One region of the Staphylococcus piscifermentans genome, then DNA from elsewhere that is predicted to be linked to it. Evidence: riboswitches for the same ligand, from Rfam matches in the RefSeq annotation. Region 1 holds a riboswitch; the other holds the start of a gene.

Region 1 (5,590 bases):
CGTCCAGAAATGGATTATCAAGCCATTTTAGATATCTTAGAAGAAGAACACCAAATTTCTGCAGATGTGGAAGAACAAGTAGAAATTCAAACGAAATACGAAGGTTATATCAATAAATCATTGCAACAAGTTGAAAAAGTAAAACGTATGGAACAGAAAAAAATTCCGCATGATTTGGACTATAGTAAAATTGACAGCTTAGCAAGTGAAGCAAGAGAAAAATTAGCTGAAGTCAAACCATTGAATATTGCACAAGCTTCACGTATTTCAGGTGTTAATCCTGCTGATATTTCAATTTTACTTGTATATTTAGAACAAGGAAAACTTGAAAGGGTGAAATAGATGAGTGTTGAATGGCTGGCTGAGAAGCTTGAAGAACATGACATAACATTAAGTGATAAACAAAAACAGCAGTTTCAAACTTACTATGAAAAGCTTGTAGAGTGGAATGAAAAGATGAACTTAACAAGCATTACTGATGAAGAAGGCGTTTATTTAAAGCACTTTTATGACTCCATCACTGCAGCATTTTTCATGGACATGAATCAAGAATTGAGTATTTGTGATGTCGGCGCAGGTGCCGGCTTCCCAAGTATTCCTTTAAAAATTGTATTTCCGCAATTAAAAGTGACGATTGTAGATTCTTTAAATAAACGCATTCAATTCTTAAATCATCTTGCTGATGCTTTAGATTTGCACGGTGTCTGTTTTGTCCATGAACGTGCAGAGAATTTCGGCAACTTCAGAGGAGACAACCGGGAGTCTTATGACATTGTCACAGCGCGTGCTGTAGCGCGTCTTTCAGTCTTAAGCGAACTATGCTTGCCGTTAGTGAAGACAGGCGGTCATTTTATCGCGATGAAATCTGCTAAAGGTGAAGAAGAATTAGAGGAAGCTCGATTTGGTATTGGTGTGTTCGGTGGAAGAGTAGAAGCGGTTGAAACATTTGAATTACCTGGTGATGCAGGAGAACGTCAAATGATTATTATTGAAAAGCGTAGTAAAACACCCAAAAAATATCCACGTAAAGCGGGCACACCTAATAAATCTCCTTTACTAAAATAAAAATAAATATTACTATATAAGTATATTTAGAGGGAGAGAATGGACTATGAAGAAGCCTTTTTCTAAACTATTCGGTTTAACAAATAAAGATGAAGATCTCACAGGCTACACAGAAGAAGAACGTAAGAATAACGTTGAATCCATTCAAATAGAGCGCATTGTACCGAATCGTTATCAGCCAAGACAAGTTTTTGATCCAAATAAAATTAATGAACTTGCTGAATCAATTCAAGAACATGGACTGCTTCAACCCATCGTTGTGCGACCAATTGAAGAAGGTATGTTTGAAATCATTGCGGGCGAACGACGTTTTCGTGCATTAAATGCAAATCAGATGGCATATGCAGATGTTATTATTCGCGAAATGACAGATGAAGAAACTGCTGTCGTGGCACTGATTGAAAATATTCAACGTGAAAATTTATCAGCTGTTGAAGAAGCTGAAGCATATCAAAAGCTATTAGAACTTGGTGATACAACGCAAAGTGAATTAGCCCAAAGTGTCGGTAAAAGTCAAAGCTTTATTGCTAATAAGCTGCGTTTGTTGAAACTTGCACCTAAAGCGAAACAGAAACTTTCAGAAGGTAAGATCACTGAACGTCATGCGAGAGCATTACTCAGTTTGTCTTTTGAACAACAAGAAGAAATGGTTCAAACAATTGTGGATCAACATTTGAACGTGAAACAAACAGAAGCAAGAGTTAAGTCAATGGTTGGTCCTGAGAAAGTCAAAGCTCAGCCATTTCAGTTCGCTAAGGATTTAACGAACGCACGTGAAACACTTCAAAATAGTTTGGATAAAATAGAACAAAGCGGTATTCATGTGGAACAAAAAGAACGTGACCACGATGATTATTTAGAAATAAAAATTAAAGTTTATAAACGTTAAAAGTCATTCGCTATTAGGCGAGTGACTTTTTTATATTTATTTTAAAAAACTTAAACGGGGGTACACAATACGTCCACCCTTTTATATATAATGAAAGTGTATGTTAACAAATAATAAAAGGGGAGAAAAACAATCATGAAAATCAAACATCTATTTTCTGCTACAGCAGCACTCGCTATTTTATTAGCAGGATGCGGATCACAAGAGAAAGCAGACAACGATACTAAGCATGAAGAAAAGACTAAAAAAGATGATAATCAAAAAACTGAGAAAAAAGAATCAAACTCAAAATCTACATCAAGCTCAACTGGTACAAATCAAACTAATGATAATTCTGAATCGAAAAAAGAATCAAACTCAAATGTTAAACCTGTAAGCCAACTTACACCTCAAGAAAAGGTCGCTTTAGCATTATATGCACCTAAATCAGCTGAATTTACTGTTACTCCAAGTGAGTTATTGAATCATAGTTATGTTCAAAATGGAAATGGAGGAAATATTCAACGTACGATTCAACAATTAAAATTATCAAAAGTTGAAGATGTACCTCGGTATATTCCAAATGCACCTCAAAATATGACTTTTTATGATTCAAATGATTCTAAAGCGGCTTCAGTTGTTGTTATTGGTATCAGTGATACACAAGTATTGATTTCAGGCACACAAGGGATTAATCCGTATCAACAGCTAGTAAATATAGGTGGATTATATGATGTGAAAGATCTTTATAATCAATATAAAGACCGAAATTTCCAACAAGTAGCAAATCTTATTACCTTTAGAGAATCAGCTGAACCTGCACCAAAAGAGGATAATTCAAGCAGTGACAACGAAAGCAGTTCATCAGATTCTGGAGAAAAAGTAACTCGTGCTAATGTAATCGATAAAGTGGAAGACTACGAAGGTCACAAGTTAGATACGAGTACTTATACGTATAAAGAGCCTGAACAAAAGAGTGATGGAAGCTGGGGCTTCTCCTTTGTGGATAAGTCAGGTGATCTTGCGGGATCTTATATAGTACATTCAGATGGATCGGTAGAAAAATTTGATGCAAAAGGTCAACCTGAATAGGGGGACAACAAGAGATGAAATTAAAGTATTTGTTTGCCGCTTCTGCGACTTTAGCACTTTTGCTTTCAGGATGCGGACATGGCGATAATAAATCATCAGACAACAAAGAAGACACTCAACAAGAAACAAAGCATAAAGATGACAAAACTTCTGAAAAACAAACCAATAAAGAAGGATTTTCAGAAAAGAATAGTGGGAATGATAATTCCGAATCAGAAAAAACATCTGATAATTCTAGTAATACCAAAAGTTTTAATCAACTCACTAACAAAGATAAGATTGTACTCGCAATGTTTGCAGTGGGACATTCAAAGTATGCAGAAACAACCGTTTCTGCAGAAGAACTATTAAATCATAGTTATGAGAAATGGGATGGACTTGATAAGGCGCAAAAATCAATCCAACATATTAAATTCCAAAGAACATTTGATGGTCAAGTACCAGGACAGCCTTCTAATATGGATGTTTATGAGTCATATGAATCAAAAGGCAACTATCTTACGATGATGGCTATGACAGATTCGCAGATTATTATTATGCCTGAAAAAGGAACAAATACGTATCAACAATTACTAGATTACGGTGCGATTTATAATCTTAAAAATTTATATGAAAAATATATGGATAATCCAAACTTTTCAAAAGTGGCAAACATGACTTCGGTTAGTGAAACGCCTGAAGTAGGGACAAGTAGTAAGTCAGCTGCTAACTCGGATAGCGATACCAAACAAAGCACAAGTTCAAGCGGGACAGTGACGCGTGCTAACGTTATTGATAAAGTGGAAGACTACGAAGGGCACAAGCTAGATACGAACACTTATACGTATAAAGAACCGGAGCAATTAGAAGATGGCAAGTGGGGCTTCTCATTTGTTGATAAGTCTGGCAATCTTGCAGGTTCGTATATCGTTAATTCAGACGGTTCAGTAGAAAAATTTGATGCTAAAGGACAACCTGAATAATATTTATAAGACTCTGCAGCTAATGTGCTGTGGAGTTTTTATACATGTTACTCCTATAATTGATAAATGTCAGAATTTTTAGTACAATAAGAAACGTTAATTATATTAATCAGACTTATCAAGAGAAGCAGAGGGAATTGGCCCTATGAAGCTTCAGCAACAGAAGGTTATTAAGACTGACCTCACTGTGCTTCATCCAACAAGTACAACTTGAAAGATAGGTGCATATACATAGTGGGCTATATGTTGCTTATGCAGTGACATATAGCTTTTTTTGAAAAAAGTATGACGTATCTATCATTAATAAAAGGGGGACTAGGAATGGTGATGTCAAGAAGATTAGCGAAAATACCGGATAGTTATTTTGGAAAAACAATGGGAAGAAAAATTGAACATGGACCGCTTCCTCTCATCAACATGGCAGTAGGTATTCCAGATGGAGAAACACCCAAAGGAATTGTCGATGAATTTGCGAATGCTTTGCGTGTTCCTGAAAATCAGAAATATGGTGCGTTTCATGGAAAAGAGACGTTCAAACAAGCGATTGTCGATTTTTATCAACGTCAATACGGCGTTGAATTAGATAAAGATGATGAAGTATGTATCTTATACGGTACTAAAAACGGTCTGGTAGGCTTGCCGAATTGTATTGTAAATCCAGAAGATTATGTGCTACTGCCTGATCCTGGATATACAGATTATCTGGCAGGTGTTTTATTTGCAGATGCGCACCCCTATGCTTTAGAGTTGGATCCGCCGAATTACCAGCCAGATTGGGATAAAGTACCTGAAGATATCTTGAAACAAACGAAGCTCATCTATTTAACTTATCCGAATAACCCGACAGGTTCCACAGTGACCCAAGAAGTGTTTGATGAAGCGGTTCAAAAATTCAAAGGAACACAAACTAAAATCGTGCATGATTTTGCTTATGCAGCCTTTGGATTTGATCATAAGAACCCGAGTATCTTGCAGTCAAAAGATGGAAAAGAGGTAGCTATAGAAGTCTACTCTCTGTCTAAAGGTTATAATATGTCAGGCTATCGCGTCGGATTTGCGGTAGGGAATAAAGACGTTATACAAGCATTGAAAAAGTATCATACACATCACCATGCAGGTATGTTCGGTGCATTACAAGATGCTGCTACCTTTGCTTTAAATAATTATGATGATTTTTTAGAACAACAAAGCGAAGTGTTCAGAAAACGTCGAGACCGCTTTACTGCTATTTTAGATGAAGTTGCTATTCCATATGAACCTATGACAGGCGGTATTTTCTTATGGTTAAAGACACCTGAAGGTTATACTGGAGAACAATTTGTGGAATTTCTATTACAAGATCAGTCTATATTAGTTGCACCAGGTATCCCATTTGGTGATAATGGCAATCATTATGTACGTGTCTCCCTTGCATTAGACGATGAACAATTAGATGAAGCGGCGAAGCGGTTGAAATCACTTAGCACTATGTATAAAAAATAACTATAAATTAAGATCAAACAGAAACTACATTTTAGGCGGTTTAGCCACATATTATAATTGTAAGAAGTTATAAAAGGTGCTATTATATAGGTGTAATAAAAAACACTCAGGCATCCTGGTA
Region 2 (5,590 bases), 820 kb from region 1:
TAATATTAATGTTTTGTAAAAAGGAGGCGTTTCTATGTTTAATTTTTTAAAACCCCCTTCTCCTCGACAACCATTGCCGAGCGATGAAGTGGACCATACATATAAAAAATTAAGGTTACAAGTATTTTTAGGAATTTTTATCGGTTATGCAGGCTATTATTTATTGCGTAAAAACTTTTCATTAGCTATGCCTGATTTAATTGATCAAGGCTTCAGCAAAGGGGAATTAGGTATTGCCTTATCTGCTGTGTCTATTGCTTATGGTTTTAGTAAATTTGTGATGGGAATGGTCAGTGACCGCAGTAATGCCAGGATTTTCTTAAGTTTAGGGTTGATATTGACAGCGATTGTAAACTTGCTCTTAGGTTTTGTGCCTTTCTTTACTTCAGGCATACTGATTATGTTTATCATGCTCTTCTTGAACGGTTGGTTCCAAGGTATGGGTTGGCCGCCGTCCGGACGTGTTTTAGTACATTGGTATAGTGTCAGCGAGCGTGGTAGTAAAACTGCTTTATGGAACGTTGCACACAATGTCGGCGGCGGTTTAATGGCACCGATTGCCACATGGGGAATCTCAATGACTGCTCTGTATAATTTCGGTTATTTAAAGGGCTTTGAAGGTGCATTTATTTACCCTGCATTATTTGCGATTGTGATTGCAATTATTGCTTTCTTCTTAGTTAGAGATACACCGCAATCTCAAGGACTTCCACCTATTGAGGTCTACCGCGATGATTATCCTAATGCTTCAAAAGAAACTATGGAGACTGAATTGACTACGAAAGAGATTCTCTTCAAATATGTATTGAACAATAAGTGGGTATGGGCTATTGCCTTTGCCAACATCTTTGTCTATTTCGTACGTTATGGAGTACTGGATTGGGCGCCAGTGTATCTTAGTGAAGAAAAACATTTTGATATGAAAGCATCTGGTTGGGCTTACTTCTTATATGAATGGGCTGGAATACCTGGTACATTGTTGTGCGGTTGGCTATCAGATAAATTATTTAAAGGACGTCGTGGACCTGCTGGATTCTTCTTTATGTTAGGTGTAACGATTTTCGTGCTTATCTATTGGTTGAACCCTGCCGGCCATCCTTGGATTGATAATCTTTCCTTAGTGGCAATCGGTTTCTTAATCTATGGTCCTGTGATGTTGATTGGGTTGCAAGCACTTGATTATGTTCCGAAAAAAGCTGCCGGAACAGCCGCCGGACTTACTGGATTATTCGGTTACTTGTTCGGTGCAGTGATGGCGAATATTATCTTAGGATTTGTCGTTGATCATTTTGGTTGGGATGTTGGATTTATACTGCTTACTGTTATCAGTATACTTGCAATGTTGAGCTTTATCTTAACTTGGAATAAACGTGGTCAAGAAACAGTTTAATAGATAAAAAGAAGCGGTACATGCTCACTACAAAGTGGCGTACCGCTTCTTTTTCTTCTAATTTTTAAAATTCTTCTTGTTCTTTCTGCATTTCCGTCAAAATATCTTGCAGCTTAATAAACATGTTCTCAAAGCCATGCGCTGTTGAGTCATGATATTCTTTTTTCTGCTGCTTATATTCTAAGGTAGTCCAGCGTCGTTCTTTCGGAACAACAGCAGTATATCGGAAATTCATTTGTGTAATGTCAGCACCTGGTTCACGTTCAAAGATTTCAACTTCGATGGTATCTTCTTTGTCGCTTAATTCAGGCATGCCGATAGTCATCACAATACGATTCGGTGCTTCTAGTTCTTGGAAGACACCTGTAATTTTATTCATCTTGCCATTACGTTCATCAACGATTTCGTAACGTCGCCCTTCTTCAGGAATCAAGTCGATGGACTTATTAGTTCGATTAGAAGTCATAAACCAACGTCTCATAATATCGGCATCTGTCCACGCTTGATAAATCAATTCAGGATTAATACGCATTAATCGCTCCAACGAAATGACCACTACGTCATTTTCTATGTTATATCTTGCCACTCTGTCGTCACCTACTTTCACACTTAACCTTATTTTAACGTATTTCTAGTGCATAAGACAAAATAATCGTCCTCTATCTGCTTCACTTCATGCACCGTTTTGTTAGTTTTGCAACAAGATTACTTTAACATTTTTCTTGTGTGGAAGTAAAAATTAATTATGCCTCTTTCCCAGCTTTCTTTTTATTTAATCTAGGAAGGTTAAAGATGATTGCCACTAATCCACTTAAGCCGAGCATTACCGGATAAATGGAATAAGGCATCAGCATAAAGGGTGAAACACCGGCTACTCCAGCTGCAGCAATGACTTGCGGACTGTAAGGTAGTAAACCTTGGAAGCAGCTGCCGAAAATATCTAGAATACTGGCGGACTTTCTAGGGTCGATATCATATTCATCCGCAATGTTTTTAGCCAACGGACCGGCCATTAAAATAGAAATCGTATTGTTGGCTGTAGAAATATCTGCGGCACTGACTAAACTTGCAATCCCAATTTCGGCGCCACGTCTGGATTTCACACGGCTTCGTACAAAGTTCAGCAGCCAAGTAATACCGCCATAGTGCTGGATTAAACCAATTAAACCACCGATCATCAAAGCAATAATGGCAATATCTTCCATACCGATCATACCTTCAGAGGCCGCTTTCAAGAATTTAATCCAATTGAACGATCCATCTAATAAGCCGATAATTCCTGAAAGCACAGTCCCTCCAATTAACACAATAATTACATTGACGCCAATCAGAGCTAAAATTAATACTAATAAGTAAGGAATAACTTTAATCAAGTCATAGTCATAATTCTTTGCGCTGTTGATGCTTGCGCTATGCGTTAAGATGCCCAAGATGATCATTGAAAGTATCGCACCTGGCAACACAATCCGGAAATTCACTTTAAACTTGTCGCTCATGCGTGTATGTTGCGTACGCACCGCTGCGATGGTAGTGTCTGAGATCATCGATAAATTGTCACCGAACATCGCACCGCCTACTACAGTCGCCATGGCAAGTGCGGAAGGAATGTCCGTTGCTTGGCTGATACCAAATCCTACCGGTGCAATAGCGGCTACTGTCCCTACTGAAGTTCCCATCGAAATCGATACAAACATACAAATGACGAATAATCCGATAATCAGCAAGTTGCCGGGGATTAAGGATAATCCAAGGTTAACAGTTGATTTTACGCCTCCCATATCTTCAGTTACTTTTGAAAAAGCCCCTGCAAGTACAAATATCAAGACCATCAGAATAATATTGGAATGGCCTGCTCCTTTAGTAAAAACTTCTACTTTCTCAGCAAATTTTTGTTTGCGATTCATCAGCAATGCCACAATGACTGCAATCGTAATCGCGATATTTAATGGCATTTTAGTAAAGTCTCCTGTAATAATGCCGACGCCTAAAAATAAACCGACGAAGACAATTAAAGGTATCAGTGCAAAAGCATTACCTTTCTTTTTCTCTTCAGCCATCTTCTACTCCACACCTCTCATTTCATAAATAAAAAACCTTTTTTCTGCGCTAAGAAAAAAGGATAAATATATCAATTCTTATCTCTTAGCAATCGATTGCTACGGGACTTGGCACACGCGTTTCCATGTTGCCGAGGCTTCAAAGTGCCCTTCACTCCACCTCTCTTGATAAGCACTATTTATTTTTAAATTGTGAATCTTTTTAAACTTATCACGCTCAACGGCTTGCGTCAATTATCTGAAGGTTAACTTTTGTTAAGCATTTATTCAGTCGGTCGTTGAATCGTAAATTCTTCGCCTAGTTTCACATAATCGTTTCCTGCTAAACGTCCTACAGGCTGCAAGGCTTGCACATTAATCTTGAATGGATCCATATAAACCGCATCGTCAATATGATATTGTACCACGCGTCCGATGATTAAATCGTTACCTGTTTCATCATCGCCTAATTCAATGAGACGGTCTAATTTGCATTCGAAGCGGATACTTGCCCCTTCAATTGCAGGGACGTCGACTACAGTGGAAGGAATTGTTTTAAAGTCTGTCCGTTTTAATTCATTTTCTGTCGGTGCAATAGGTGCGGCTGTTTGGTTGATTCCTTCAATCATGGAAAGTTGTGAAATATGCACCACAAACTCACCCATCGTCTCAATGTTGACAGATGTATCTTTGCGTTTGCCGTTCATACGTGCCGTCGAAATCATAATCATCGGCGGTTCACTGCTTACTACATTAAAAAAACTGAAAGGCGCTGCATTAAGATTGCCTTCTTTATCTTGAGAAGTCACGAAAGCGATAGGACGCGGTAATACGCTTCCGCTCAATAATTTATAATTATCTTTCTGCGTTAACTCGTTTGGATCGAATTGTTTCATACGCTCACCTCATTTTATTTATAATTGGTAGTTTTATAGTAGGAAAAATCAGCTCTAATTGCTAATGACTTGTTCATGATGACTCGCCCTTCCCCATTCAAAAACCCCCGGCTTCTGTTGCCGAGGGGGAAATAGTTAAGACGGGGCTGCGCTTCTAAGGTTTCTTTTCCAGAGCAGCAGTTTAATTAATTTGTTTACCGCCTGTTACACCATAGACTTGTCCTGTTGTATAGCTGGATTCGTCTGAGGCTAAAAGAACGTAGGTGCTGGCTAATTCAACAGGTTGACCTGAGCGTCCCATCATGGATTGTTGACCGAATTCTGGAATTTTATCTTGCGGTTGTCCACCTGAGATTTGTAATGGTGACCAGAATGGACCTGGCGCGACTGAATTGACACGGATGCCTCTTTCGATTAATTCTTTCGCAAGGCTCTTAGTCAAGGAAATAATCGCTGCTTTGGTTGCGGCATAGTCATGCAATAATGGATTCGGATCGTAACCTTGAATAGAAGTTGTTGTTGTAATTGTACCGCCTGGTTTCAAGTATTCTAAAGCCTTTTGCGTAGTCCAGAAGATGGGATAGACGTTCGTTTCAAAGGTATTCGTGAAATCTTCTGTTTTGAAGTCTTCGAATTTCTCATGGTATTGCTGATAGCCTGCCACCATTGTGACATTATCTAATCCGCCTAGACGGTCATTTGCATATTCTACGAGTTCATAGTTGAAATCTTCGTTCGTAATATCGCCCGGTAGTAAGAAAACTGTGCCGCCTTTATCTTCGATGACACGTTTCACATCTTGTGCATCATCTTCTTCTTTCGGATGATAATTGATAACAACAGATGCACCTTCTCTAGCATAAGCGATTGCTACAGCGCGTCCGATAGCTGAGTCGCCACCAGTTACTAACATTTTCAAGCCTTCTAAACGACCATGTCCAACGTAAGACTCCTCACCACAATCGGGTTTCGGTTCCATATCTTTTTGCAGACCTGGCCAAGGTTGTTCTTGTTTAGGAAAATCTTTATCTGTAAATTTTTTGCGTGGATCTGGAAGTGCCATTTCTATCACTCCTAATAAGATTTGATAGTTTTGTTATACCCTGCCTTTAAAATTCCATTCATGATTACATTAAAATAACTTTTGAATTAATTTAACAAGATAATCAGGCGCTGTTTCCAAAATTCGTTCATCCGGTTGATACTTCGGATGATGCAGGTCGTAGTCGCTTTCGGAACCGATAAATGCAAACACTCCAGGTACAGTA

The links. A riboswitch is a leader RNA that binds a small molecule or an ion and turns the genes downstream of it on or off. The one in region 1 is predicted to bind S-adenosylmethionine.
Region 2: it holds a riboswitch for S-adenosylmethionine, as region 1 does, so the genes downstream of both, CKV71_RS03390 (Na+/H+ antiporter NhaC family protein) here and CKV71_RS12250 (aminotransferase class I/II-fold pyridoxal phosphate-dependent enzyme) in region 1, are expected to answer to the same signal.

Annotation. Positions count from the first base shown of each region.
Region 1 covers NZ_LT906447.1:2,603,351-2,608,940, reverse strand. Annotated here, with positions in the region: gene mnmG (tRNA uridine-5-carboxymethylaminomethyl(34) synthesis enzyme MnmG) at 1-342, shown strand, start outside; gene rsmG (16S rRNA (guanine(527)-N(7))-methyltransferase RsmG) at 343-1,065, shown strand; gene noc (nucleoid occlusion protein) at 1,112-1,954, shown strand; gene CKV71_RS12260 (hypothetical protein) at 2,090-3,025, shown strand; gene CKV71_RS12595 (hypothetical protein) at 3,040-3,987, shown strand; SAM riboswitch class I at 4,100-4,211, shown strand; gene CKV71_RS12250 (aminotransferase class I/II-fold pyridoxal phosphate-dependent enzyme) at 4,309-5,469, shown strand.
Region 2 covers NZ_LT906447.1:810,131-815,720, reverse strand. Annotated here, with positions in the region: gene glpT (glycerol-3-phosphate transporter) at 35-1,390, shown strand; gene CKV71_RS03395 (SRPBCC family protein) at 1,455-1,976, opposite strand; gene CKV71_RS03390 (Na+/H+ antiporter NhaC family protein) at 2,134-3,447, opposite strand; SAM riboswitch class I at 3,523-3,622, opposite strand; gene CKV71_RS03385 (flavin reductase family protein) at 3,711-4,322, opposite strand; gene CKV71_RS03380 (SDR family oxidoreductase) at 4,504-5,385, opposite strand; gene CKV71_RS03375 (amidohydrolase) at 5,455-5,590, opposite strand, start outside.